DNA from 2 places in the Paenibacillus sp. CECT 9249 genome. Region 2 is predicted to be linked to the other one. Evidence: riboswitches for the same ligand, from Rfam matches in the RefSeq annotation. Region 2 holds a riboswitch; the other holds the start of a gene.

Region 1 (14,665 bases), on a different contig from region 2:
GCATCGGATTCATTCATCCGATCACGCGGCGCGACATTCGGTTTACGGCGGATTTGCCGCAAGACATGCGGCGTCTGCGCCGAATATTGTCCGCAGGCCAAGACGAAATCATATGTTAATGGAGTGAAGACATGAGTCATTTGACCGTATACCAATATCCGAAATGCAGTACATGCCGCAGTGCGGTGAAATGGTTGCAAAATAAAGGGAAAACGCTGGAATTGCGCCATATTGTCGAAGAAACGCCGACTCCTTCCGAATTAACGGAAATCATTCGAATCAGCGGATTGGATATTAAAAAGTTTTTTAATACATCGGGCGAAGTATATAAAGCGTTGCAGCTCAAGGACAAGCTGCCGAACCTATCCGAAGAGGAAAAAATACGCCTGCTTTCCTCTAACGGCATGCTGATCAAACGCCCGCTCGTAACCGACGGGAAGCGGGTAACCGTCGGATATAAACCGGAGGAGTACGAACGCCAATGGACTTGACTTCGAGAATGAAACAATTGCGCTCCTCCCGCTTGAACCGAATGGCGAGCGGCATATTCGCCGAAGTGGCGCAATGGAAAGAAGCGGCGCGCGCCCGGGGAATCGACGTGATCGATTTGTCCATCGGCAGTCCCGACCGTCCTCCATCCGCGAGGATTATGGACGCGCTCTCGGAAGCGGCGCGCGATCCGGAGAACTACGGCTATCCGGGCTCGCGCGGCAGCCGGGAGTTTCGCGCGGCAGCGGCCGAATGGTACAAGCGGCGCTTTGGCGCCAGCCTGGACCCGGAGCGCGAAGTGTTGGCGCTGATGGGCTCGCAGGACGGCCTCGCCCATTTGGCGCTCGCTTTGACCGATCCGGGCGATACGGCGATCGTGCCCGATCCGGGTTATCCGATATATGCGGCGGCATTGGCGGTAGCCGGGGTCCGGCCTTACTATGTGCCGCTTCGCGCGGCAAACGGCTTTCTGCCGCAATTGGATCAAATACCGCAAGAAACGGCGGAGCGCGCGAAATATATATTGCTGAACTATCCCGGCAACCCGACCGCGGCGGTGGCGGATCGTGCTTTTTTTGGAGATTTGGTCGCTTTCGCGCGCAAGTCCGGTCTGCTTATCGTGCATGATTTGGCCTATTCGGAATTGGCGTTCGACGGCTTCCATCCGACGAGCATTCTCGAAATCGAGGGAGCCAAAGAAATAAGCATCGAGCTTCACTCGTTGTCGAAGAGCTTTCATATGGCAGGCGTCAGGCTGGGGTTCGCCGTCGGCAACGCGGACGTCCTCGATGCGATCGCCGCGCTGAAGAACGGGATCGATTTCGGCGTGTTCGCGGCGGTGCAGGCTGCCGGCGTCAAGGCGCTGCGCGACGATATCGCAAGAATGGAAGCGTCTTCCTCCGCGTCCGGCGGAAGCGGGCCGGACGGCTCGGCGGCGGGCGTATATGAAGCGAGGAGAGACGCGCTCGTCGCGGGCATGCGCAGCATCGGGTGGAACGTGCCGAACCCGAAGGCGACGATGTTTATTTGGGCTCCGATTCCGGATGAGCGGTCTTCCCGCCAATTCGCGCGGGATTTGCTGGAACGGGCGGGTGTGGCCGTTGTGCCCGGCGACGCCTTCGGCAAGGAAGGCGAAGGCTATGTTAGAATCGCGCTCGTTCAGGAGGAAGAACGATTGCTGGAGGCGGTGGAGCGGATCGGACAATTTTTGCGCGACCGGTAGAGTTAAGCTTCGGTCAGTACCGGATGTTCGCCATGTTCTCTTCCCCTTCGCGGCTTACCGTTATTTGGAGCATGGCTGCCGATTCTATCATGCTGTTTCCGCTATAAATTATGATATACTAGACTTCTAGCCTATGTTTTGCGAATTTTTTAGAGTTAACAATGTTGGGAGAGAGTTCGAGTGAACGAAACGAATGAACGGCGATTGCTGCTTGTGGACGGAATGGCCCTTCTGTTTCGGGCGTACTACGCGACGGCTTACGGCGGATACATACGGAAGACGCGCGCCGGCGTCCCGACGAATGCGGTGCATGGATTTATCCGCTATTTCTGGGACGCGGTCGGCAAGTTCAAGCCGACGCATATCGCCTGCTGCTGGGATATGGGCGGCAGGACGTTCCGGACGGATAAATTCGACGATTATAAGGCGAACCGGGCGGAAGCGCCGGACGAATTAATTCCCCAGTTCAGTTTGATCAAAGAAGTGATGGAAAGCTTCGGCATTCCGAATGTCGGCATCGAAGGCTATGAAGCGGACGATTGCATCGGCACGTTGGCCAGATTGTACGCTCCGCAAATGGAAGTGCTGATCTTGACGGGCGATCACGACATGCTGCAATTGATCGACGAGCGAATCCGCGTCATCATTATGAAGAAAGGCCATGGCAACTATATGGTGTATGGCGTGGAATCGTTAATGGAGGAGAAGCAGCTGACGCCGCGGCAAATCGTCGATTTGAAAGGGCTTATGGGCGACACGAGCGACAATTATCCCGGCGTGCGCGGCATCGGGGAGAAAACGGCGTTGAAGCTGATACAGCAGTTCGAGTCGATCGAAGGCATTTTGAGCAATCTCGATCAGCTCAGCAAATCGGTTCGGACGAAGATCGAGAGCGATTTGGACATGCTCCATCTATCGCGCGATTTGGCGCGGATCCGTTGCGATGCGCCGGTACAATGCGATCTGGAATCGTGTTTTTTCAACGTGGACCATGGCGAAATCAGACGCAAGTTCGAAGAACTTGAAATGGAGAGCTTACAAAAATTGATTGAGGTGTAGCAGAATCGTTATGACAACAATAAAATGGGCGGCAGCGATCGCTATATTCAGTCTATTATGCGCGTCTACGGCATTCGCCGCGGAAACGCCGCCGAAACAGAACGCGAAGCAGGAGACGAAACAGGCGGCAGCGCAAGCGAAACTGTCCTTCCAACCGAAAGTGGAAACGAAAAAAGTAACGGTGGGCAAGCGCACGTTTACCGTACAAACCGTAACGCTGCCCAAGGAAATGCAGGCAAGCGTCGGACTGCCCAATCATGTGGTCGGCAAAACGGGGCACTTAAAAGATATCGTCAAATTATCCGGCGCGCGGTTCGGAATTAACGGAACGTATTTCGAAGCGTACGGCGGCGCCCCCGAACCGTGGGGAACGATCATAGCGAACGGACAGGTCGAACATATCGGCAATACGGGAACGGCGGTCGGCTTTACCGATGACGGCAACGTTCTAATGGATCATTTGCGGATCAAAATATCGGGAACGGTAACTTCGCCTGCGGAGAAGAAGGCGAGTTGGTACGTCTACTTTGTGAACCGTACGCCCAAGGAGAACGGAAACGGCGCCATCTTATTTACGCCCAAGCGAGGCGCGAATATCGGCTTCAAATTCGGCAACGCCGTTGTCGTCGAGGACGGCGTCGTTACCAAGGTGACGAATAATGAAAATGCCGCTATTCCGAAAAACGGCTACGTGCTCGTGTTCGTCGGTGTGGAAGCTTCGATGGCGGACCGGTTCGAGGTCGGATCTACCGTTGAATATAAAGTAAGCTATCAAAATCTTAAGGGAGAAGAAATTCCTTGGGAGAACGTAACGACGGCGATCGGAGCCGGCCCGCGTCTTGTGAAGGACGGGAAACTGGCCGTTAATCCGAAGGAAGAAGGCTTCACGTCTTCCAAAATAGTAACGGACGGCGGGGCGCGCAGCGGTATCGCCGTGAAGAAGGACGGCAGCGTCGTACTGGCGACCGTCGGCGGCGCTACGATGAAGCAATGGGCGGAAATTATGCTGAAGCTTGGAGCTCAGCAAGCGATGAATTTGGATGGCGGAGCTTCGTCCGGACTGTTTGCCGACGGCAAAACGGTAACCGCTCCCGGACGCTTGATCGGCAACGCGTTGGTGTTCGGGAAAAACGAATCGAAATAGCGGATATGACGAAGGTTCGGATATGACAATAGGAGGAGAACAGGTACATGAGCATTCTAGGAGCAATTGAAGCGGGCGGAACGAAATTCGTGTGCGGAATCGGGACGAATGACGGCAAAGTGCTCGACCGGATCAGCTTTCCGACTACAACGCCGGAAGAAACGATCGGCCGGGTATTCGATTATTTCGACGGGAAAGACATCGCGGCGCTTGGCGTAGGATCGTTCGGTCCGATCGATCCGAAGAAGAACAGCCCGACTTACGGTTATGTAACGAGTACGCCGAAACCGCATTGGGGACATTACAATTTCCTCGGTGCGCTGCAAGAGCGGATTTCCGTTCCGATCGGCTTCGATACGGACGTGAACGTCGCCGCTTTGGGCGAATGGACTTGGGGAGCGGCGCAAGGTTACGATAGCTGTATGTACATTACGGTTGGCACGGGAATCGGGGCGGGGATCATTGTGGAAGGCCGCCTGCTGCACGGTTTATCGCATCCGGAGATGGGGCATATTCTTGTGCGCCGTCATCCGGACGATAAATATGAGGGCAAATGCCCGTATCATCGCGATTGCCTGGAAGGCGTGGCGGCAGGGCCGGCGATCGAGCAGCGTTGGGGCAAGAAAGGGTTCGAACTCGGCTTGGATCATCCTGCATGGGAGATGGAAGCCGATTATTTGGCGCAGGCGCTCATGAACAGCATATTGATGCTGTCGCCGGAAATTATCGTCATGGGGGGCGGCGTCATGAAGCAGGAGCAAATGTTCCCCCTCATCCATACGAAAGTGCAGCATCTGTTGAACGGTTATGTGCATCATGCCGCCATTTTGGAACGGATCGATCAATATATCGTTCCGCCGAAACTGGGGGACAACGCCGGCTTATGCGGCGGGCTCGCGCTGGCCAGACAGACGCTCCTTGAACAATAGCGCCCGACGTACGCATAAGGAACGAACCTTTTATTTAACGGTAAAACTTGGAGTTATTTTGTTCTCGTCGAGTGGAAAGTGAGATTTTGCGGTATTTTACGGAGTTAATTTCGTGCGGATTTCATGAATTGGCGAATCTGCTATGGGTTAGCTCCGGTTTTTCCTTTTAATCTCCCGGTTCGGCGATCGAGTCGCAGATTAACGCCGGATTTCGGAGCTATTTCGAGATAGGGGGAGACGCAGGGGGCTGCGCTATCATGTTGGATAACGAGCGCTTCATCCGACTAAGAATCGAAGCAATGCCGCCGGATTGGAAGCGTTCCTTCCCCAGCCCGGAAACGATAAAAACCCCGTCTGAACGACGGGGATTTCGACAAAAGGGGAGCGGCGCATTCATCCGCTGCCAAGGCCGGCCGCATCGGACGAAAGCGAATCGCTTCGATCGAAGCGATACCCCGTTATACGACCGAACCTTCGCCTTGCGCTTCAATCAATCCGTAAAATTGACCGTTCCGACGATTTGGGATAAAAATTCGCGCAATTCTGCCGCTTCTTCCTCGGATAATTTATACACATGCTCCAAATAGCCTTCTTCTTCCAAGTCGTCAGGCCCGATAATGGCCGTAATTCCGTTTTGTAGATCGACCACCAGTTGTTTGCCGTAGAAGCGGTTCGTTTTCGTAATGGCCAGATCGAATCGTTTATAGCTGTTTCCGATAAAGGTAACGAATCGGGTGGACGTATCTTCCGTATGATCGGATAAAAAATCAAATTCCAGCATGGACATCGCATTAAGCTCCTTTAAGGTTTCGTAGATTCGTACTCATTATATTATAAACCTTCTGCGATGCCAATCCGAAGAGGCATGACGGAAGTTTTCGATGCAGGATTGACAGGAAGCGGTTGCATGGTATAATAAGGGTAATTGAAAAATCGGACGGAGGAAGCACCTCTCTTACATGACGTAGGAGGGGTGTTTTTTGTTTGTCCGGAATTTTTTCAAACGAGAATAAAGGAGGAGCAAGCAGTATGAATATTGTGTTTTTGAACAGTTTGGAGAAACGGACGGAGCACGACCGGATCGTTACGGCTCAGGTGTCGATCTGCGAACGGCACGGTGAGTGGCATTTGTTCTGGGACGAGCCGAAACCGGACGGCCATGCGGAGCAAACCGTGTGGTACGAGGGGGGATCTTGGCAAGAGCTTCTGTCGGTATTTCGCCATGGAATCGCGGTGAAGCTTGGAGAAGGATATTCGCCGGTTATTGACGGGATGTTGGACGACCGTACGGACAAAACGTCGAAAATGTACGGCGCGCAAATGCTCGCATGCTATAGCGATTTGAATCCGAACGAAGCGCTGTATGCGGCGTTGACCCAATGGAGGCGTTCGCAGGCCGCCGCCGTGAAGAAAGCCCCTTATTTCGTCGCCACCAATCGAATGCTGCGCTTAATCGGCACGTTTATTCCGCAAACGCCGGAGGAATTGCTGCAAATCCCCGGTTTCGGCGAGAACAAAGTCGAATTGTACGGAACGGGCATTATCGAAATTACGAAAGAGGTACCGCGCGAGCATCGTTTTCCGCTCGATTGGGTGAAGGAGAAACTCGATCCGCTGGAATTTACGCAGTGGCTGTACAAGCAGAAGGAAGTGAAATATAAGCAGGAAATGGACAAGCTAACCGGGCGTCGCCGCCTTCTCGAGGGGGTCCAGCAAGGCCGGTCCATTGCGGAACTGCAAGAACAGTGCGGCATGCAGCGCCGCGAATTGGTGCAAATGCTGGAAGAGCTTGAACGGGACGGCTACGATGTAGAACCGGTGATCGAACGCGAGCTTCGGGATATGCCGGCGGAAGAACAGGCTTTGATCTGGGAGGCGATGCAAACGAGGGGCGATAAATATGTAAAGCCTGTCTTATTGCAAGCGTACGGAGACGATATTATGAAAGCGGACAATATCGATTTGTTATATGAGCGGATTCGCTTGCTGCGGCTTCGTTTCCGGCGCCAAGGCGAAGCGGTGAAACAGGCGGTGTAGCGCCATTCATACCGGCATAAGCCGGCATAAGGCCGTCCCCTGGCGGCGGTTCAACTTGCCGATGGGGACGGCCTTATCCGAGATCAGCCGATATATCGGCTGATAGCCTTTTACAACCAATCCTTCTTGCGAAATATATAGAACATGCCGAGGCCTAACGTCAGCATGAAGCCTAGCACAACGTAGTAGCTGAAATTCCAATGAAGCTCCGGCATATTGTCGAAATTCATCCCGTATATGCCCGTTATAATCGTTAGGGGCAGGAAGATGACGGTCATCGCGGTGAATACGCGCATAATATCGTTGGCGCGGTTCGCGATGCTCGATTGGTAAGCTTCGCGCAAGTTGCTCATCAAGTCGCGGTACGTCTCGAATGTTTCCGAGATTTTGACCGCGTTTTCGTAAATGTCGCTGAAATATTTTTGCAACTCGTCGTCAATCAATTTCAAATCTTTCTTATTTAATGTAGCGATCACTTCTTTTTGCGGGTTAAGCACTTTTTTCAACCATAAAATTTCGCTTCGCAATCCGATAATTTCATTCAGATGCGTTTTCTTCGTATGCATCAATATATCTTCTTCCAAATTCTCGATCCGGACTTCGATCCGATCGCCGACGGAAAAGTAGTTGTCTACGACCAGGTCGACGAGATGATACAAGAACCGGTCGGGCTTGTCGACTTCTTGTTCCCAGAGCAGCGGTTTGACCGCTCGAAGCTCGTTGATTTTTTGCTTTGTAACGGTAATGATGTAATGCCTGCCCAGAAATATATTCAGCGCGCGCAGGAAAATTTCCTCATCGTCAAAACGAATGCTGTTGATGACGATAAAATAATGGCTCTCATGAATTTCGATTTTCGGGCGTTGTTCTTCTTCGCTTAAACAATCCTCCACCGCCAAATCATGCATGCCGAACAACGGCTGCAAAACGACAAGATCGTCGACGTCGGCGTCAATCCAGTAAAAACCTTGACTCGGCGCATCCAACGCTTGATGGATGTTATCGATCAATGTAAACGCGCCGTCGTGTACCAAACGTATTTTCATCCGATTTCACTCCTCTTCGATTGCCTTACTGCTTGCATTGCGCGCAAGAGCAGAGGAAGAAATCAGGCATGCGAATATAACGCCGCGGTTTACCGAATATGCAAGCAATAACGATAACGGTTCGTTCCACCGGACGTCAAACATCGAACGCTGACTTCGTTCCTATGCAGTTGCGGGAAGTTGCGAACCCCTTTCGGCCTCGGATCGCCATCCATTCCGGCTTCACCTCTCCATTTCGTTATTCAAGCACTTGTTTAGTATAACGCGCGTCCATTGATGTTTCAAGACAAAATCATGACGTCGACCTATCATAAATTATGGCGTCCGCCGGCAAAATGTGCGGCGGTTGGCAAGGCCGAATCGTTCGCACGCCGGATGCTCGAAAAAGTCTTGACTGCCGCCTGTATTTCGATTAAAGTAGTTATTAAAATTAACTGAATATTGCATAGCAATTCTTATCAAGAGTAGGTGGAGGGACTAGCCCAATGAAACCCGGCAACCGGCTATTAAGTATAGTACGGTGCTAATTCTTGCGGAAGCGTAGCTTCTGACAGATGAGAAAGGCTCATGAACGAACATGACAACCTTTCTCGTATGAGAAAGGTTTTTCTCATTTTATATTTGAGACAAAGGAGTGAGCTTTATGCCGATCAAAATTCCGGATTCGCTTCCGGCCAAAGAAGTGTTGATTCAAGAAAATATTTTCGTTATGGATGAATCGCGGGCATACCATCAAGATATACGGCCTTTGCGCATTGCTATTTTAAATTTGATGCCTACGAAAGAAACGACCGAAACGCAAATATTGCGCTTAATCGGAAATACGCCGCTGCAGGTGGAATTTGTGCTGCTTCATCCGAAATCGCATAAGTCGAAAAACACGTCGGCCGAACATTTGGAAACCTTTTATAAAACGTTTGATGAGATCCGCCATTTGCGGTTTGACGGGATGATCGTCACCGGGGCGCCGGTCGAACAAATGGAGTTCGAAGAAGTGAATTATTGGGAAGAATTAAAAGAAATTCTCGAATGGAGCAAGTCGAACGTTACTTCGACCATGCACATATGTTGGGCTTCCCAAGCGGGGCTGTACTATCATTACGGAATTCGGAAATATCCGCTCGCGGAAAAATGCTTCGGCGTGTTCGCCCATACGGTCAATAAGCAGAACGTCAAGCTGCTGCGCGGTTTTGACGACATTTTCTACGTGCCGCAGTCGCGGCATACGGAAGTGCGCAAAGAGGACATCGAATCGGTCGAGTCGCTGGAAATTCTGTCGGAATCCGAAGAAGCGGGCGTCTATATCGCCGCGACGAAAGACGGCAAACAAATTTTCGTCACAGGCCATTCCGAATACGATCCTTGTACTTTAAAATGGGAGTATGACCGCGACGTTAGCAAAGGGCTTCCAATTGCGGTTCCGAAAAATTATTATCCGGACGACGATCCGACAAAGCCGCCGCTTTCCACTTGGCGGTCGCATGCAAACCTGTTGTTCTCGAATTGGCTGAACTACTATGTCTATCAAGAAACGCCATACGATCTGAATGCGGGAGTCGAAGTCGACTACGGCGCTTGGATTTGAGCGAATACCACGATCGGGGGGAGCACCATCCTATGTCAGATTTAAAAATAGAGAGCCGCTTGGCGCAAATCGGCTCCGTAAACGAACCGGCAACCGGGGCCGTTAACTTTCCCATCTATCAAGCGACTGCCTTTCGGCATCCGCGGTTGGGAGAAAGCACGGGATTCGATTATTCCCGCACGAAAAATCCGACCCGCGCGGTGCTGGAGGAAGCGATTGCGGATTTGGAGCGCGGAGACGCGGGATTCGCTTGCAGCTCCGGGATGGCGGCGCTGCAGACGATATTCGCATTGTTCGGGCAAGGCGATCACCTGATCGTTTCCCTCGATTTATACGGAGGTACCTACCGCTTGTTGGAACGCGTGATGAGCCGGTTCGGCGTAACGGCCACTTATGTGGATACGAACGATTTCGACGCGCTCGAGGCGAGCTGTTTGCCGAATACGAAAGCGGTGCTGATCGAGACTCCGACGAACCCGCTTATGATGATTACCGATATCGGGGCGGTGGCGGCATGGGCCCGCAAAAAGCAAATTCTCACCATTGTGGACAATACGCTTCTGACGCCTTTCTTCCAACGTCCGCTAGAACTCGGCGCGGATATTGTCATACACAGCGCGAGCAAATATTTGGGCGGCCATAACGATGTGTTGGCAGGCATAATTGTGACGAAAGGACAGTCGTTATCCGAACAAATGGCGTTTCTGCACAACTCGATCGGCGCGGTGCTGGGCCCGTCCGATTCCTACCAATTGATGCGCGGCATGAAAACGCTGGCTTTGCGGATGGAAAGGCATCAATATAACGCGCTCCGCATTGCCGAATATTTGCGGGAGCATCCGCAAGTGGAACAAGTGTATTATCCCGCGCTGCCGGATCATCCCGGTTACGAGGTGCAGAACAAGCAATCTTCCGGCAACACCGGCATCTTCTCGTTCAAAATGAAAAATAAACGGTATATCGAGCCGATACTGCGCCATATTCGTTTAATCGCCTTTGCGGAAAGCTTGGGCGGCGTCGAATCGCTTATGACTTATCCGGCCGTGCAAACGCATGCCGACATTCCGCCCGAAATACGGGAAAAAGTAGGCGTCGACGATCGATTGCTGCGTTTTTCCGTAGGCATCGAACATGTAGACGACCTCATTCAAGATCTTGGCCGGGCGATCGAAGCGGCAAGACGGGAAATCGAAGGAGAATAGACGATATGAAAGATCAGAACAAGAAGCAAATTTCGGATCGGCAGCGCAGATTCGCAACCCGGCTGCTGCATTTCGGCGGGGAGATCGACGGGGCGACCGGCGCGTCCAGCATGCCGATATATCAAGCGTCGACATTTCATCATCGCGACATTAACGATCCGCCGCCGTTCGACTATTCCCGTTCCGGCAATCCTACGAGGGACGCTTTGGAGCAATACATTGCCGTTTTGGAAGGAGGGGCGGGCGGTTTCGCGTTCGCTTCGGGCATGGCGGCCATTTCCACGGCGTTCATGTTGTTTTCCAGCGGCGATCATGTCATTGTGACGGAAGACGTTTACGGGGGGACTTACCGTTTTCTGACGACGATTTTGAATCGAATGAACATTGCAACGACGTTTGTCGATATGACGGATCTCGACCGGGTGAAGGCGGCTTTGCAACCGAATACGAAAGCGGTCTTCCTGGAAACGCCGTCCAATCCTACGTTGAAAATTACAGATATCGAAGCGGTCGCAACATGGGCGAAATCGCATGGCCTGCTCACGCTGCTCGACAATACGTTCATGACGCCGTATCATCAACGGCCGATCGAGCTCGGCGTCGACATCGTGCTGCATAGCGCGACCAAATTTCTAGGCGGCCATAGCGATGTGCTGGCCGGGCTGGCCGTCGCCGGCAGCGAGTCCCTCGGCCGCCGGCTGAAGCAGCTGCAGAACGGGATGGGGACGGTGCTCAGCGTACAGGAGTCGTGGCTCCTTATGCGAGGGATGAAAACGCTCGAAGCCCGTATGGCTCATTCGGAACAGAGCGCCCGCAAGCTGGCGGCTTGGCTTGCGGAGCATCCGAATATCGTCAAAGTATACTATCCGGGATTGGAAGATCATCCTGGACGGGCCATTCACGAGAAGCAATCGTCCGGCTACGGGGCCGTCGTGTCCTTCGACGTCGGATCGGGAGAGAAGGCGAAGCAAGTGCTCGGCAAAGTGCAGATTCCGCTTGTTGCCGTTAGCTTGGGTGCGGTGGAAAGCATCTTGTCCTACCCGGCGATGATGTCCCATGCGGCGATGCCGCGCGAAGTTCGGTTGGAGCGGGGGATCGGCGACGGATTGCTGCGGTTTTCGGTAGGATTGGAGCATATCGGCGATTTGATCGACGATTTATCCCAAGCGCTGCAAGATTGATCTTGTATAAGGATGTCAAGGAAGCCCGCGCAGGAACCTTGCATTTTTTCGATAAGCGACAGCGCCGAAAGGTGCTGTTTTTCTTTGCAAATTATGTTACGATGAAACAAACGGACGGAATTCGTATATTGTAAAATTCATAACAAGGGAGATGCTATACTACGATGGGTTCGATAGATCGTATACTGGATAAAGCTTTGCAAGGGGAACGGATCGGCCTGGAGGAATGTATCGCGCTGTTCGAATCGGATCAAGTCGAGAAAATGGGCCATGTCGCCAACGAAGTCATGAAGCGATGGCATCCCGAACCGATAACGACGTTCGTTATCGGCCGAAATATTAATTACACCAACATTTGCGACGTATATTGCCGCTTTTGCGCATTTTATCGTCGTCCGGGGCATGAGGAAGGCTATGTATTGCCGGATGAGACGATTTTCCAAAAAATACAAGAAACGATCGACGTGAACGGAACGGAAATATTGATGCAAGGCGGAACCAACCCGAATTTGCCGTTCAGCTACTATACGAATTTGCTGCGGGAAATTAAGAAACGGTTCGATATTACGATGCATTCCTTTTCTCCCGCGGAAATTTTGAAGATGAAAGAGGTATCCGACGGTTTGTCGCTGGAAGAAGTCATTCGCGAGCTTCACGAAGCGGGACTCGATTCGTTGCCGGGCGGCGGAGCGGAAATATTGGACGACCGTACGCGCAGCAAAATAAGCAAATTAAAAGGCTCCTGGCGCGATTGGATGGACGTTATGCAAACGGCGCATAAAATCGGCATGAATACGACGGCCACAATGGTCATCGGATTCGGAGAATCGATGGAAGAGCGTGCGCTGCATTTGCTGCGCGTCCGCGAGGCGCAGGACGAATGCATTGCGAATAAATACCCGTCCGCCGGGTTCCTGGCATTCATCCCGTGGACGTTCCAACCCGATAACACCAATATTCGGGTCGAGCGCGCGACGCCGGAAGAATATTTGAAGACGCTCGCGATCAGCCGCATTACGCTTGACAATATCCCGAATTTCCAATCTTCCTGGGTTACGATGGGGCCGGAAATCGGCAAATTAACGTTGTCTTACGGCTGCAACGACTTCGGCAGCACGATGATCGAAGAGAATGTCGTATCCGCGGCCGGGGCAACGCATAAAGTCAACATCGGTTCGACGTTGCAAATCATCCGCGAAGCGGGGAAAACGCCGGCGCAGCGCGATACCAAATATAATATATTGCGAATCTTTGACGAGAATGCGAGGGTCGAGCGCGATTTCGTCATGCAAAATTAAATAGTTCGACGGATTAGATTACGCTTTTAACCCTGGATAGCTTGACGCTTTCCGGGGTTTTTTCCTGTTTCTTGCGGCGGAGTTTCCAAATTCATCGTCGTATATCTGTTTCGGAAACCCCATATACTGAATAAGGCATCAAAGAAATCGCGTTAACGGATATACCAAACGTTGAGGAGTGAGTCCATGGAACTTTTTACAGTATCGATGACGGAAACTTCCGCGAAAGACATTTCCAAATTATACGATTGCTTCACCCGTGAATTCGACGATTTACATACAGAAGAGGAAGGAGTCCACTTTCGTTTCGCGACGCGAGCGGGTGAAACGAATTTCATCTGTTACGGACCTTCATCCGATGCAAACGGCGATTCCGGTACGGAAGAAATATATAAAAAAGCGGCAAATGCGTTGGCGGAATACGTCTTGAAGGAAAAGGAAAGCATGCTGCTGCGGAAAATGATCGCGAAACAATGCCGCTTCGAAGGAACAGATGCGGTAGAGCAAGTCGAGGAGTACTGTATGCGTTTGTTGAATGGGACGGATCTCGAAATGAGCGAGTACGAAAACCGGGATCGCCGGAAAAGAACGGTAGCCTCTTCGTTTCTGCAATATTTTCGCGATAAGCATACGAAAGTGCATTTGGACGGATTTATTCATTTTCGGATGGAACAGTATGCGAAAGAGCTGCGCGAAATCGTCGAATATGCCGTGGACGAATATATATTGGACCAGCAATACCACGAATTTATCGCACTCTTGAAATATTTCGTGTATTTGCAGGAAACGAAAATTCCGGTCGCGCATTTGATGCATAAAGGCGGACATCAATTCGAATTGCTCAACGAGCATATGGTTCAAATCGAAACGACGCAAACGGAAGGAATCGTGATCGAGCTCCCCGATCAAGAGCTGGAGATGGAGGATATGATCGTCAGCACGCTCATTTCCGTTTCGCCGCAAAACATTTATATTCATACGCGCCATCCCGAAGAGCAGGTCATTCAAACGATTCGGCAAATATTCGAGAACAGGGTCCAAGTATGCGTGTATTGCTCGGACTGCGCGCCGTATTTGCACACCGACAAGCAGCACCAGGATCAATGCACTTGACCGCCGGCGCAAATGGATTTATAATAACTGATATTATATGGAGCTTGAACAGCGTTGACAAAGAAACGAATCGCCCTCCGGTCTGTCCAGAGAGAGGAAACGTAGGCTGCAATTTCCTCCAGTAACCGCCGGCGGTTTACCCCTTTGTAGCTGCACGTTTGAACCTTGCGCGCCAGGCGGATGGATTGCCGCGGGCGAAAGAGCAGTAAGGCGTGCCGATTCATTCCCGTTACCGAATGCGCTTAAGGATCCGATGCCGCTGCAGGACAGCGCCGGATCGAATTAGGGTGGAACCACGAGTCGACAACTCGTCCCTTTGCGGGACGGGTTTTTTTGCGTTCAAGCGACTACAGGGAGGAT
Region 2 (14,665 bases):
GATTCGATGTCGAATCTGCCACCAGTCACGCTTCGTGATCAAAAGTTGACTTTTTGAACAACCTCTAAAATGGAATTTCTCCTTATTTTCTCGTAAAGTGCCGCACTAACCGGTCGCCCGCCATTTGCAGCAATTGCACCAGCAATACCACGAGCACGATAGAGACGATCATCGTTTCCGATTGATAGCGGTGATATCCGTATCGGATCGCCAAATCGCCCAGTCCGCCTCCGCCGACCATGCCCGACATCGCCGTATAAGAGACGAGCGTGACGACGGTAATCGTGATGCCCGCAAGGAGGCCTGGCCTTGCTTCAGGCATCAGCACTCGCATAATGATCTGGAACGTGCTCGCCCCCATCGCTTGCGCGGCTTCGAGCACGCCGCGGTCCACCTCCCGCAGCGACGTTTCCACCAAACGGGCGAAGAACGGAGCCGCGCCGACGACGAGCGGCGGAATCGTTCCGAGCACGCCGATCGATGTGCCGACAATCGATCTGGTGATCGGAATCATCGCAAAGATTAATATAATAAAAGGAATGGATCGCAAAATATTGACAATAAACGAAAGTACGGCGTATACCGCCTTTCCCCAGAACGACGAGGACCGGGCTGTAAGAAACAATACGATCCCGAGCGGCAGGCCGATCATAATGGAGAACAAGGACGAAGCGCCCAGCATACGCAGCGTATCGAGCGTCGCCTTGCCCATTTCCGGCCAATTGACGATCGAAAAATCGAGCGCGGCCGTCATCGGATCACCTCCACATCAAGCCCTTGCGCCGTAAGCTTGTCAATCGTCAGGCCGATATTGTCGGCGCTGCCCTCTAATCTTACGATTAGCTGGCCGTACGGCGTATCTTTGATCGTCGATATCGTGCCTTGCAATATCGCGAAATCGACATTCGTCTCCCGCGTCGTCTGCGACAGCGTGGATTCATACGTTTTCTCTCCGAGAAACGTAATCTTCACCGCCCGGGACGAAGCCGACTGCGACGTCGCGATCGCCGCCCGCAATAACTCGCCCCCGATGCCGTCGCGGGCGATAAAGTCTTTGGTCACTTCATGCTTCGGCTTCAGGAACACGTCCGTTACCTCGCCTTGTTCGACGATGCCCCCTGCATGAATGACAGCCACGCGGTCGCAAATGCTCTGAATGACATGCATTTCATGCGTAATCAGGACGATCGTGAGATGAAACCGCCGGTTAATATCCGACAGCAGCTTTAAGATCGAATCCGTCGTCTGCGGATCGAGCGCCGATGTCGCTTCGTCGCATAACAGCACGTCCGGATCGCTGGCGAGCGCTCTTGCAATGCCCACCCGCTGCTTCTGCCCGCCGGAGAGCTGGGCCGGATACTTGCTTGCATGCTGCTCCAATCCGACGAGCGCAAGCAATTCGTTCACTTTGCGCTCGATTGCGTTTGCAGGCGTTTTCGCCAGACGCAGCGGAAATGCGATGTTGTCGTATACGTTCGCGGAAGAGAGCAGATTGAAATGCTGGAAGATCATGCCGATTTTGCGGCGGCGCGTCTGCAGTTCTTTTTTGTCCAGCGCCGTAAGCTCGATCCCGTCTACCCACACTTCCCCTCCCGTCGGTCTTTCCAGCAAATTGATGCAGCGGATCAGGGTGCTTTTGCCCGCGCCGGAATGGCCGATCACTCCGAATATTTCGCCTTTGCGCACTTGCAAATCGACATGCTCCAAAGCCGTCGTTTGGCGTGCGCCTTTGCCGTATTTTTTCGTCAAACCTTTTAATTCGATCAATTTATCACCCTCTTATTTCGAAGAATGCTAGATTCATTGCCGTATTCCAATATGAAAAACCCTTTCGCGGACAGATGCGCAAAAGGGTTGTTAGTCATGTTCAGCAACAGCCTCTCTCATCTGCCGGAATGATCCATTCCGAAGGAATTAGCACCATGACATTAACGGCATGCGAACCGCTTGCCGATAATCGGTTGCCGGGCTTCATCGGGCCTTTCCCTCCGCCGCTCTCGATAAGAAACGAATTATGAAATTAGTTTGAGTATACTAGGTCTTTGCACATGAGTCAATGGAAATTAGATGAAAAATTACAATAAAATTTTCACGGAGCGAAATTTACGATTTCGCGCGCAGCAATCGAGCGATATGCTGAAACGACGCCAGCAGCGTCTTGCATACCATTTCCAACGCCTGATCCAAATCGGCAATATTGTGACCGATGTCTTCCAGCTTGACTCTGCCGTCCAGCGCCTGATGACGCTGCCAAAGATCGTCCTGCATTTCGCTGTTCATATAATGAATTTCGGTATTCCGCTGTTTGCGCAGCCGGCTCATCGGATCTTTGTACGATTCCTTAATGGCTCCAAGCTTCTCGGCAAGCTCGGGTTCCGTCCCCGTATATCGCATTTGCCGCAAAACGGTGAAGTAAGAAAACCGCTGCTTCACCTTCCCGGTATTCAGCTCAAGCACCCCGTTGAGCAGCGTGCCGAGCTTGTCCAACACCGAGAACACGCGAATAAGCCCGTTTTTGTAAAAATAGAGATGACGGCGGTAATCCGTTTCTTCCTCGGGCGTCATTTCGTCCTGATACGTCTTCGTTACCCGCGAATGGAAGCGTTCCGCCGCATACCGGCTCTGTTCCAGCTCGTCGAGCGACGTAATCAGCCCGCGTGCCCATATTTCGTACTTGCGCCATATATGCTTAGGATCGTTGTCCGCATTCGTCAGTCTTTGCAGTTGAAGAACCGTTCGCTCCATCGCTTCGAACGTCGAGCGGAGCAGCCCTTCATTATGTCTCGGCGCTTCGCCGAACAAGCCTCGCAGCATTTGCGTCTCACGCTCCATTGGCAAAATACGACTTCCAACGGTCATCCACCAATTTCACGATATCTTCGCGCGGGAACAATTCGTCCGGATAGCCGGGCTTCATGCGCGCGTCGATGACGATCGGAACATCGTATCCGAGATGATGCTGGTGAACTTCCGCGTGAGCGAACATATCCGTAGCCGGGTTGAATCGCGTAAACACCGTCCATAAGAACGAAGCCTGCGTTGCGGCAATCCGCGCATCGTCGACCAGAACGACGAGCGGCCAAGCCGTTCCTTTGGCTCGCAATCGCGCGAGCAGCCGCTGGGCCAACTCCGGTTCCGCTTCGTAAGATGCGCCGGATACGACGAGACAGCCGCCGCAGTATACTTCAATATTGTCGATTTCCTCGATGTCGCCTTCGCCGTAACTGCGCGGCAATTCGCGAACCGGCTCGCCGACGCCGAGCATGATCGCCTTGCTGCCGTGATTCAATCGAAGTCCGGTATAATCGAGCGTATCATGCGACGTTTTATTGAGAATGAACAAGTCCGTCTTCGGATCGAACCGTTCAAGCACCGTTTCCATCAAATGCCCGAAATTCGCCAAGTCGAGCGATTGATCCGTTAATATTAAAAATTTCGTCAGCGTCAGCTGCCCTTGGCCGAGAATGGCGAAGCCGCTCGTCAACGCTTCCCGCGAGTAGCTCTCGCGCACGATCGCCGCCGCAAGCGGATGAACGCCCGTTTCCGCATACGCCCATAGCGATTTGACGCCCGGCAGCGCAAGCGGATAAGCAGGCGCAAGCAGGCGCTGCAAAAATTCGCCTAAATAATAATCTTCCTGACGCGGTTTGCCGACAACAGTTGCCGGGTAGATGGCGTCTTTCCGGTGGTACATATGGCTGACGTTCAGCACCGGAAAGTCGTGCACCAACGAATAATAGCCGTAATGATCGCCGAACGGCCCTTCCGGCCGGCGCACATGCGGCGGCACCGTCCCGCGGATCACGAACTCCGCTTCGGCCGGCATGCGATGGCCCCCGAGCGGATCGTCCACCATCGGCAGCTTCTGTCCCATAATGAGCGAAGTCAGCAGCAGTTCGGACAATTGCTCCGGCACCGGGGCGATCGCAGAAGCGATCAACGCGGGCGGGCCGCCTATGAAGACCGATACCGGCAGCGCCTCGTTCCTTTGTTCCGCGACATGATAATGAAAGCCGCCGCCTTTATGTATTTGCCAATGTATGCCGGTCGTCTTGTCGTCGTATATTTGAATGCGGTACATTCCGAGGTTGTTGTCGCTCTTATGATCCGGATGTTCCGTATAGACGAGCGGTAGCGTCACGAACGGCCCGCCGTCTTCCTGCCAGCTCGTAATGGCCGGCAATCCCGCGAGCGGCGCCTCCTTGCGGCAGACGTCGAGAATCGGCGCCTGCTCTTTGCCGACCGTCTTCATGCCGACCTTCAACAGATCTTTAATTAAGCCGCGTTCCCCCCATAGCGCCTTCGGAGTGGGAGGGAGCAGCGATTTCGTTGCCCCCATAATTTGCCGCACCAACGCCTCCGGACGCGGGCCGAAGGCAAGATCGACGCGCCGGCTCGTTCCGAACAAATTGGTGACAATCGGAAACGGGCTGCCTTTCACGTTCGTAAACAGCAAGGCGGGCCCTTCCTCGGAGATGACGCGGCGGTGAATTTCCGCAATTTCCAAATACGGATCGACCTCGGCTTCGATGACCGCCAATTGCTTCTCCCGGCGCAGCACCTCGATATATTGGCGCAAATTCGTATAAGTCAACGAGATTCCCCCTTTCCTAATTGCAATACGCGGGCGCTTAAATAACATAGAACGCCGAACAAGCCCGAAACGAGCACCGTATGCAGCAGACTCGCGTACAAATGCGCGTTCTCGTTATGCATCGACAGCACAAGCCAAGCGCCGCTCAACACTTGGGAAGCGCATAATACGAGCGCCCAGACGCCCGCGATGCGGATTTCGCGTACATGCTTATGTCGATGATAAGCGAAATGGGCCATAACCGCAACAACAATGAGCAGCAGCAGCGCCGCCACGCGATGCAGAAAGGCGATCAGCGTCGATCCGTGCAGCGTTGGGATCACTTCGCCGTTGCAGAGCGGCCATCCTTGGCAGCCGCCCCATGATTCCGTATGCCGCACGAAAGCGCCGACATAGACGACAATGTATGAGTAGATGGCGACAAGCCATACGGAATTGCGGAACCGCTTCGATACCGCAGGCAACGTACGGGGCGGATCCGTCAGCCCTTTGCTTCTTCGGTACAGCGCGATCGACAGCATCAGCGTACCGGCAAACGCCAGCAGCGAAAAGCCGTAATGCAGCGCCATCACGGCCGGGACTTGTCCTTTGACGACAGCCAAAGCGCCCATCACCGCTTGCACATATGTGAAAAAAAGCGCAATAGAAGCGTACCATAACGTATCTTTGCGTTCTTTGACGTACTTCCATACCAAAATAAATAAAACAAGCACTAATATGCCTACGATTCCGCTAACCGCCCGGTGCGAGTATTCGATGAGCGACTCGATCGTCTTGGCAGGAACGAATTTGCCGTTGCAGAGCCAAATCGTCCAGTCGCTGCCGCAGCCTTGGCCGGAGCCGGTCTTCGTTACGAGCGCCCCGTTCAGCAGAACGAGCACCATGCCGAAACAAGTGATGTAGGACAGCCAATTCAGTTTGTTCGTTTTCAATTTATGTTCACCTACTAGTCCATAAAAAATGTCACAACCGATATAGAACTAATTCTCATTATACCTGATTTATTGCGGGAATTTACATCCCAATTGTGACAAAAAGCAAAAGCTCCGGCCTGCGAATCGACATGTAAAAAGAAAAACGTCCCTGCCTGATTCGCAGGAACGTGTCGATTAATAAAATGAAGTTATCCTTTTTGCAGCGTGTCCGCCACTTGCAGCGCACGATCGAAAAATTGCTCAATTTCTTCGCGCGTTTTCCGCAATTTGCTGACAAAGCGAACCAGTTCTTTGCCTTGCGAGAAAGCGATAAAACTCGGGATGCCAAGAATTTGGTAATGATCGCATAAATCCGGAAATTCGTCGCGGTCGATTTCAATCAACGTCAGCTTGTCCGCATATTTCGCCTCGACGTCCGGCATAAACGGATCGATAAAATGGCAGTCTTTGCACCAAACCGCCTTAAATACGGCCATAACCGGTTTTTCCCCTTGGATCAACGTTTGAAATTGTTCTGTGGACGTTATTTTTTCCATCGTGATTCACTCCATTTCTTCCTTCTAGGTTGTGCAAAACATTCCTTGAAAACACGATATAACAACATATTCCTGACCTCTTACCTCATTGCCGATTTCGAACGCTGCAGCCGCATGAACGGTTTCAACGCTTTGCGCAGCGGAGCCGGGTAGTTGTTTAACTCCTCGGCCGTAACAAGCCGCAGCGCGGCGAGCAGCGCCGGATACAGCAAGAGCACGGCCAATCCGACCAAGCCGGACGAAAAAAAGAAGGCGACGCGGGCGGGAAGCAGATGCACCAGCAGATTTCCGGCCCATTCGACCCCGCCTCCGACAGCCGCAAGCACCGCTACCGTTGCCGCAAATCCTCCCCAGCGGTTGCCGAGAATTTGGAACGGGACGATTTTCTTTAACGTTCTAATATTCAATAACGTAATGATGACGAAACATAGCGTCGTCGCGGCGATAATGCCGTAAACGCCGAGCCATGGCGCCAGAATGAAGCTGAAGGCAAGCTTGGCGGCGATCCCGATGATGACATGAACCATCGCGGCATTCGGTTTGCTAACTCCGAGCAGGATCGAATTCGTCACCATCATCGTAATTTGGAAGATCGTCCCCGCCGTCAGCATGCCGACAATCGCCGCACCGTCCTGGGTACTGAACAAGAGGCCGTTGACCGAATAAGCGGCGACGCTGAGCGCGAGCACGATCGGCATGCCGGTAAATATCGAGATGCGCATCGCCAGCGTCACTTGCCGGTTCAAATGCTCTTGATCGCCCCGCGCAAATGCGGCGGAGATGACCGGCAGGAGCGACGTGCTGAGCGCGATCGCAAGGATCGGCGGAATGCCGGCGACCGCTTGCGCGCGCATGCTGAGAATATCAATCGCTTGCATTGCTTGCTCGTAGCCATGCCAAGGTTCCAATAGCCGAATGCCGATCGTGCCGTCAACGGTATATACGGCTTGCACCGTAATGGCTGTAAAAATAAGCGGCACCGATATTTTAAATATATCCGCATATATTGTCCGCAGCGGGACGGGCGGCGAATGTCTGGCGACCTTACCCCGGCTCTGTCTGTCCGCCTTCTTCAGCTTGCGGGCGTAATAGATCATCACGAGGAGCGCCGCGATTCCGCCGAGCACCCCGCCGAAAGAAGCGCCCGCAGCGACCCACTGATCGCTGTAGCCCCATTGCAGCAGCGCAAAAGCGATGCCAAGCGCCGCAACGACGCGTACGATCTGCTCGACGATTTGCGAAACGCCTCCCGGGGCCATCATGTTCCGCCCCTGGAAATATCCGCGCATCATCGCAATCGTCGGAAACATCAGCAGCGCGGGCGCTAAAGCCCGTATAGCTGACACCGACTCCGGCACTCTGTTGAGCGCGGCGTAGGCCGGGGCGAACACGTACAATAATACCGTAATGACCGCGCCTGTCGCAAAGCCGAACAGAAGCGCCGCGCGGTATACTCGCTGCGCTTCTTCTTCCTTGTTCAATGCGTACCTTTCCGAGACCATTTTGCTGAGCGTGCTCGGAATGCCGGCGGTGGCTACCGTTAACAACATTAAATAAACATTTGACGCGATCGCAAACGATATATTCCCCGCATGCCCCAGCATATGCTCCAGAGGCACTTTTTGGGCGATCCCCAGCACGCGGGCGATTAACGCGGCGGCGGCCAGTATAAGCGTACCTTTAATAAACGACTCTTTCTTCGACAAAACCGTTTCCCTTCCTTCTCCTTAACCGCGACTACATCGCTTCCCCCGAGGCGTTAATTCCAGATGACCCAAATGACGAACAGAACGATCATGACAATTTGCAAAATAATTTTCATCGCCGTGCTGGCGAACAGACCGACGACCGATCCCCAACCGGCTTTGACCGCGCGGTTGAAATCCGACCCGACGAGCAATTCCCCGATGACCGCGCCGAGGAACGGGCCGATAATCAATCCGAAGGCAGGTATGGCGAACGGACCGATAATGACGCCGATCGTGCTGCCGATGACGGACGCCTTCGTTCCGCCGTATTTTTTGACGCCCCAGGCGCTGACCGCATAATCGGAAACGAACAAGACGACGAGGATCAATGTCTGCAACGTCCAGAACCATACCCCGAACGGCGCAAACGAAATGCATAACCCGTATACGAAAAACGCGGCGTAAATCGCAAGCGAACCGGGCAGCACCGGAAATATTGCTCCGGCCATGCCGACGGCAAACAACAGAATGACCAGAATCCAGCCGATAATTTCCAACACCATGCGAACCGCGCCTCCCGTATGTTACGCCTAATTCAAAATATAGTCGCGAATGACTTGGGCAACGCCGTCTTCTTCGTTCGTTGCGACGATGACGTCGGCGTTTTCCTTCACCACGTCCTGCGCATTGCCCATCGCTACGCCGAGCCCGACGGCGCGAATCGCCGCCAAATCGTTCAGACTGTCTCCTACGGCTACGACCTGATCCATTCCGATCCCCATTAGTTCGCAAACGGATCGAAGGCCGCTTGCCTTGGAAACCCCCGCGGGATTGATCTCGATATTGACGGGAGCGGAGTTCGTAACCTCCAGCACTTCCCACTTCGCAAGCTCTTCCCAAATGGCCGACAACGCCGCCCGATCTTCCGAATAGTATCCGAATTTGGTCCACTCTTGTTCCGCGATGCGATCGGTCCATTTCTCTTTATTGAACAGCCCGTCCGGCGTATACCCCCAGAACCATGTTCCATGCGATTCGGCAAGTTCGTACAACTTCTGAACGACGGCGCCGTCCAGCGTACGGCGGTACAGCAATTGATCCGGCGATTTCCATACTTCGCTGCCGTTCGCCGTAATCATCGGGCTTTGCAAATGCAACATTTCCGCATAAGAGATTGCGTTCTGGTACCCGCGCCCCGTCGACAAGCTTACCGTCACGCCGGCCTCCCGGGCCGCGGCAATCCATTTCGCCGTTTCCGGCGTCACTTCCAGCGCTTCGTTCAACAATGTCCCGTCCATATCCAATGCCAACAATTTGTACTTTGCCATGTTTGCCTCCTATCGCAACATCGAACGTGTCGTAATATAAAGCCATTTTAGCATACCCGGTCAATAGGAACAAAAATATTCCGTTTACCCCTCGAATTTGTCCCATTCCACGCATAAAAGAGCCGTCTTGCCGCGGAGGAGCGCCGCAAAACGGCCGATAATCCACCGGCGTTGCATTCACTTTTTTCAACATTCCAGGATCGCGGACACAGGAGACGCTAATTGTGACAAAGGGCCCGATTTGGGACAGTTTGCGGACATACGATCCTTTATTCGCGGTAAAAGCGTAAAAATAAGCCCTTCAACGAAGGAATAACGGAACCAGTGTCCGCCTAAACAGCGAATAAGGGGTTTTAACGCGAAATAACGGCCCTGCGGTCCGGATACCAATTTTTCGATGCAACGCTAGTGCCGATAATCGCAATTAAAATGCATCCTGAGGCATTGCTTGCCTCCTCTACATCATACTTAGTCCAAACCCTACGGCAGCCGCCAAAAAAACAAGCGTCATAATGAATCGTTTGAAGGAAGAATGGATTTTTTTTGTTTTTTTCACGATCTCACTTCCCCATTATTTTCTTTATTCATTGTTTTGTATCCGTTTTTTGCATTATACGCATATATGCGCAGAAAGTTTACCTAATGAAACTTTTTTATTGTAATACAAAATAGTTTTACTTGATTAAAATTGTTTTCCTAGGTAAAATAGGGTGACAAGGACTTAGGTGAGGAGAGATAGATATGTCTTATATTTTAACAGTGAAGGATCTGCACGTTTCGTATTACGGGAGCGAAGCTCTAAGAGATATCAGCTTTTCCGTCGAGAAACAAAAACTTGTCGGCATCATCGGACCGAACGGGGCAGGAAAGTCCACTCTCTTAAAGTCGTTATTGAAACTAATCCCCCGCGACAAAGGTGAAGTAACCATTATGGGCAAGGAAGTGGAGCAAGTCCGTAAGCAAATTGCTTATGTGCCCCAACGCAGCAATATTGATTGGGACTTTCCGATCTCAGTATTAGAGACGGTGGTGCTGGGCACGTATCCAAGGCTGGGAGTTTTTCACCGGCCTAAGAAAAAGGAGAAATTATGGGCTTTGGAATGTTTGGAAAAGGTAGGGATGAAGTCTTTTGCCGATCGGCAAATCGGCGAATTATCCGGCGGACAGCAGCAGCGCGTGTTCTTAGCCCGGGCGCTTGCGCAGGAAACGGAAATCTTTTTCCTCGATGAGCCGTTTGTCGGAATCGACATTGCCAGCGAAGAGACGATCATTCAGATTTTGAAAGGACTGCGCGACGGCGGAAAAACGGTGCTTGTCGTGCACCACGACTTGAGCAAATCGGATGAATATTTTGACGAGTTGGTGCTGCTCAATAAGGAACTGGTACGCTACGGTTCGGTGGGAGAAGTGATGAATCCGAACATGATCGCCAAAGCTTACGGAGGGCAACTCTCATTTCTAAAAGATATGGTGGTGACGGGAGCATGAATTTTTTTGAGGCGGTTATGCAGTATGGTTTTTTGCAAAAGGCGTTAGTCACATCTATTATGGTCGGCATCATTTGCGGCATCATTGGCTGCTTTATTATTTTGCGCGGCATGGCGCTCATGGGGGACGCCATATCCCATGCCGTTCTTCCGGGGGTCGCTTTATCCTATCTTTTCGGCGTCAACTACTTTTTTGGCGCGGTTCTAACCGGCGTTTTAACGGCGATAGGCATCGGATATATTAGCCAGAACAGTAAAATCAAGAACGACTCGTCCATCGGCATTATGTTTACGTCGGCGTTTGCATTAGGGATTATATTGATCACGATTCTCAAAAGCAGCACCGACTTATACGACATATTGTTCGGCAACGTGCTGGCCGTACGGCCTTCGGATATGTGGACGACGTTTGGCATCGGTATTTTCGTCTTGGCGGGCGTGTACATCTTTTATAAAGAACTGCTTGTCAGTTCCTTTGACCCTACGATGTCCCAGGCCTACGGGTTGCCCAACAAGCTGATTCATTATTTCTTGATGACACTGCTGACGATGGTGACCGTAGCTTCCTTGCAAACGGTAGGAATCGTTCTCGTTGTGGCCATGTTGATTACACCGGCGTCAACCGCTTATTTATTAACGAATCGGCTTTGGAAAATGCTGTTTATTGCAGCAGGCTGCGGGGCGCTTTCCGCAATACTCGGGCTGTACGTCAGTTTCCGGTTTAACTTGGCTTCCGGGGCCACGATCGTAATGGTCGCAACGATTCTGTTCATTGCGGCATTTATGTTTTCGCCGAAACAAGGTCTCGTCTGGCGTTCGCTGAAAAGCCGGAAACAAAAATCCGCAGTCAATTATTAATTTTAATAAACGAAATAGGAAAGGGAGGGAGCACAGAACATCCACACGATCTCTGTGCGAAAACGCGATGAAAAAAAGAAATATTCTATTAACGGCATTCATAGGGATTTCCATGCTTGCGCTTGCCGCTTGCGGCGGAAAAGCGCCCGCCGAATCGAATGATAAGGAAAAATTGCAAGCCATAACTACGTATTCCGTGATATACGATATTGTTAAAAATGTGGGCGGCGATCGGCTGAACGTTCATAGTCTGGCGCCCATCGGTTCCGACCCTCACCAATACGACCCGCTTCCTGAAGACGTGAAGAAAACGGCCGATGCGGATATTGTATTTTATAACGGGCTGAACCTGGAAACGGGGGACGGTTGGTTTGAGAAAATGATCGAGACAGCGGGGAAAACGGGAGATAACGCCCCCGTCTTTAAAATTAGCGAAGGAGTCGAGCCGATGTATTTAAAATCGGGCGGACATGAAGGAGAAGAAGACCCGCATGCGTGGCTGAACGTAGAGAACGGAATCATATATGCCGAAAATGTCAAAAAAGCGTTGATTCAAGTCGATCCCGAAAACAAGGAAATTTACGAGCAAAATGCCGAAAAATATATCGCTCAATTGAAAGAATTGCATGAATCCGTACAACAAAAAATGAATGAACTGCCTAAAGAGAAGCGAATCCTGGTGAGCAGCGAAGGTGCCTTTAAATATTTCTCCAACGCTTACGGTTTCGAAGCCTATTACATTTGGGAGATCAACTCCCACGATGAAGGGACGCCGGAACAATTAAAGGCGATTATCGACATCATCCGCAGTCATGACGTCAACGCTTTGTTTGTTGAGACGAGTGTCGACCCAAGAAGCATGGAGACCGTTTCTTCCGAGACGGGAGTTCCGATTGCCGGAACCATCTTCACCGACTCGCTCGGCAAAACGGGCGAAGACGGGGATACTTATATGAAAATGATTGAATGGAACGCGGATGTCATTTACAACGGATTAAAGAACAATTAGAACGATTTACGATTTATGGGTCGGAAGAAATGAGGGCCGGGCTTCTTCAGCCGGCCCCCTTTTTTTATGATGAAGGATTAGTATTCTCTTCGGGAGAAGCGATGCACAGCCGAAGCGGCAATGTTCGCAGCCCGTTTCCCCGCAGGTTTGCGAGGTTTGCCCCGCAGACCGATCCTCTCGTCATACGCGTCGAAAATTTTGCGGGCGATCGGGGCCGCGCCGCGTCCGCCGAATCCGCCCTCCGGCACGACGACCGCAACCGCCAGCACCGGATCGTCGGCCGGAGCGTAGGCGATAAATACCGCGTTCTCCACCCTTTTGCCGCCGACATCCTGCTGGCTCGTTCCCGTTTTGCGCGCAAGCGGATACGGAAAATCGTCAAATCCGCTTACTTTTACTTTGCGCATCCCTCGCTCGACAATATCCCAATATTGCTTCTTCAACTTAACTTCGTTCAATATTTCGGGCTTGTCGAACTTTTTGACCGTCTTCCCTTGGGCATCCGTAATTTTGCTTACGAACAACGGCTTTAATCGTTTTCCCCGGTTCGCCAGCATCGCCGTATATTGCGCAAGCTGCAAGGTCGTGTATTTCCCCTGCTGCCCCCATGACGCGAACACCAGCGCGGATTGCGCGCTTAGTTCGGCTTCGTGGAAATATTCTTTCGTACCCGGCTGCTCCCCTTGCAGCCCGCTGCCCGTCGGAACTCCCAAGCCGAATTGTTCCATGTAACGGTCCCATAAATCGACGCCTTTCTTTCCGTTGCGCATGTATAGCGCATTGCCGATCAACTCCGACATAAAGGCGTTGGACGATTTTTCAATCGCGCTCGAAGGCGTGAGCACCCCGTTCGGCACGCTGAAAGCGTTGGAAACTTTCCGTTCGTAGCCCCTTTTTCCGAACGTAAACGAACCGCGATCCGAATAGGTTGTGTTCGGGGTTATTAATTTTTCCTCCAAGCCGATCAGCACGGACAACGGCTTCATCACCGAACCGAGCGGAACGACGGAGGATGGATGCTTGAATTGCTCCGTTTCGCTGTCGTATTTTTGATACACTTCCCGGATCGTCCCGTTCGCCAAATTCGCCTCGAAATTCCGGTAATCTTCATTGCTGATTTTGCCGCCGCGCCATATATTCGGATCGTAATCGGGCTGGCTCGCCATGGCGACAATTCGTCCGGTCTTCACTTCCATCGCGACGGCATATCCCGCACGGGCGTGCGGTGCCGCATCAAGGCTGCTGCGCGGGAGGCTTCGAATATATTTGATATGATCCATGATCGCTTGTTCGGTTTTGAGCTGCACATCTTTATGAATCGTCATCCATATGTCGTTTCCTTTGACCGGCTTCGTCAGCTCCATATGCCCGATAATGTTGCCCGAATAATCGACCGGGTACGATTTCAACCCGTTTTTGCCGCGCAATTCGTTTTGAAACAACAATTCCAGCCCGTCGTACCCGACATCTTCGTTTTCCAAATACCGGTCGACCGGCGGTACGTCGGCATTGTCGATTTCCTTGTAGTAATCCAAACCGCCGTTCTCGCTGCTAGCTGCATTATATTTTTTCAAATAGCCGACCAACTGCACCGCGACCGTATCCGGATCGTAATTCCGCACGCTGTCTTCCACGATGTCCAATGCGGCAAAATCATGCTTATGCTGCATAAAATAGGCGATTTCCTCTTTCGTCAGTCCCGATTTGATCCGCCGCGGCACATAGCCGTAGTTCATTTTCGCATCCAGATCCATCTGTTTGACGATATCGTCCGCCGTCATTCGCGGCAATTTCGGATCGCCGTACTTAGCGAATACGTTCTCTATTTTCCGCGCCAGCTCGATCGCCTCGGTTTGATTGACTTTTACGCCTTTCACCGTCTTGCTGTAATCTTTGTCAAAGCGAAAATAAAGCGATTGGGTCGAAGTGGAATAAGCGATTTTGCGATGGCTTGCATCGTAAATCGTACCGCGGATCGGAGGAATCAATATGTCTTTCGTCCCCGCTCTTACTTCCATTTCCTTCAGCCTCGGACTGTCGACAAACTGCAGCGTAGCGAGCCGGACAATTAAGACGGAGAACAAGACGAACGTCGCAAAGAAAAACAGGTTTAACCGGAACGAGAATGTACGCTGATTGCGCAGCTGCCTTTTTTGCTCTTCATTCATCATCTGGTCTGTCATCGCATGCCGTTCCTTTCCAACTCGATCTCCGGTATAGTGTGCGCAAT

The links. Region 2 has a riboswitch for S-adenosylmethionine ahead of LQ229_RS04025 (methionine ABC transporter ATP-binding protein). Riboswitches for the same ligand answer to the same signal wherever they lie in the genome.
Region 1: it holds a riboswitch for S-adenosylmethionine, as region 2 does, so the genes downstream of both, metA (homoserine O-succinyltransferase) here and LQ229_RS04025 (methionine ABC transporter ATP-binding protein) in region 2, are expected to answer to the same signal.

What each region holds. Positions count from the first base shown of each region.
Region 1 is NZ_CAKKLI010000001.1:335,442-350,106, reverse strand. Features, by position in the region: gene LQ229_RS01610 (RluA family pseudouridine synthase) at 1-119, shown strand, start outside; gene LQ229_RS01605 (arsenate reductase family protein) at 132-491, shown strand; gene LQ229_RS01600 (aminotransferase class I/II-fold pyridoxal phosphate-dependent enzyme) at 500-1,711, shown strand; gene LQ229_RS01595 (5'-3' exonuclease H3TH domain-containing protein) at 1,892-2,770, shown strand; gene LQ229_RS01590 (phosphodiester glycosidase family protein) at 2,781-3,914, shown strand; gene LQ229_RS01585 (ROK family protein) at 3,962-4,843, shown strand; gene LQ229_RS01580 (DUF3055 domain-containing protein) at 5,334-5,624, opposite strand; gene LQ229_RS01575 (HRDC domain-containing protein) at 5,873-6,880, shown strand; gene corA (magnesium/cobalt transporter CorA) at 6,991-7,926, opposite strand; SAM riboswitch class I at 8,379-8,487, shown strand; gene metA (homoserine O-succinyltransferase) at 8,570-9,511, shown strand; gene LQ229_RS01560 (PLP-dependent transferase) at 9,544-10,713, shown strand; gene LQ229_RS01555 (aminotransferase class I/II-fold pyridoxal phosphate-dependent enzyme) at 10,719-11,894, shown strand; gene mqnC (cyclic dehypoxanthinyl futalosine synthase) at 12,059-13,192, shown strand; gene LQ229_RS01545 (putative sporulation protein YtxC) at 13,379-14,305, shown strand.
Region 2 is NZ_CAKKLI010000003.1:103,645-118,309, reverse strand. Features, by position in the region: gene LQ229_RS04030 (methionine ABC transporter permease) at 83-754, opposite strand; gene LQ229_RS04025 (methionine ABC transporter ATP-binding protein) at 751-1,767, opposite strand; SAM riboswitch class I at 1,881-2,007, opposite strand; gene LQ229_RS04020 (Cthe_2314 family HEPN domain-containing protein) at 2,104-2,832, opposite strand; gene LQ229_RS04015 (UbiD family decarboxylase) at 2,822-4,594, opposite strand; gene LQ229_RS04010 (COX15/CtaA family protein) at 4,591-5,526, opposite strand; gene LQ229_RS04005 (thioredoxin family protein) at 5,718-6,065, opposite strand; gene LQ229_RS04000 (polysaccharide biosynthesis protein) at 6,146-7,771, opposite strand; gene LQ229_RS03995 (DUF456 family protein) at 7,825-8,310, opposite strand; gene LQ229_RS03990 (Cof-type HAD-IIB family hydrolase) at 8,344-9,081, opposite strand; gene LQ229_RS03985 (metal ABC transporter ATP-binding protein) at 9,823-10,569, shown strand; gene LQ229_RS03980 (metal ABC transporter permease) at 10,566-11,426, shown strand; gene LQ229_RS03975 (metal ABC transporter substrate-binding protein) at 11,494-12,435, shown strand; gene LQ229_RS03970 (penicillin-binding transpeptidase domain-containing protein) at 12,513-14,618, opposite strand.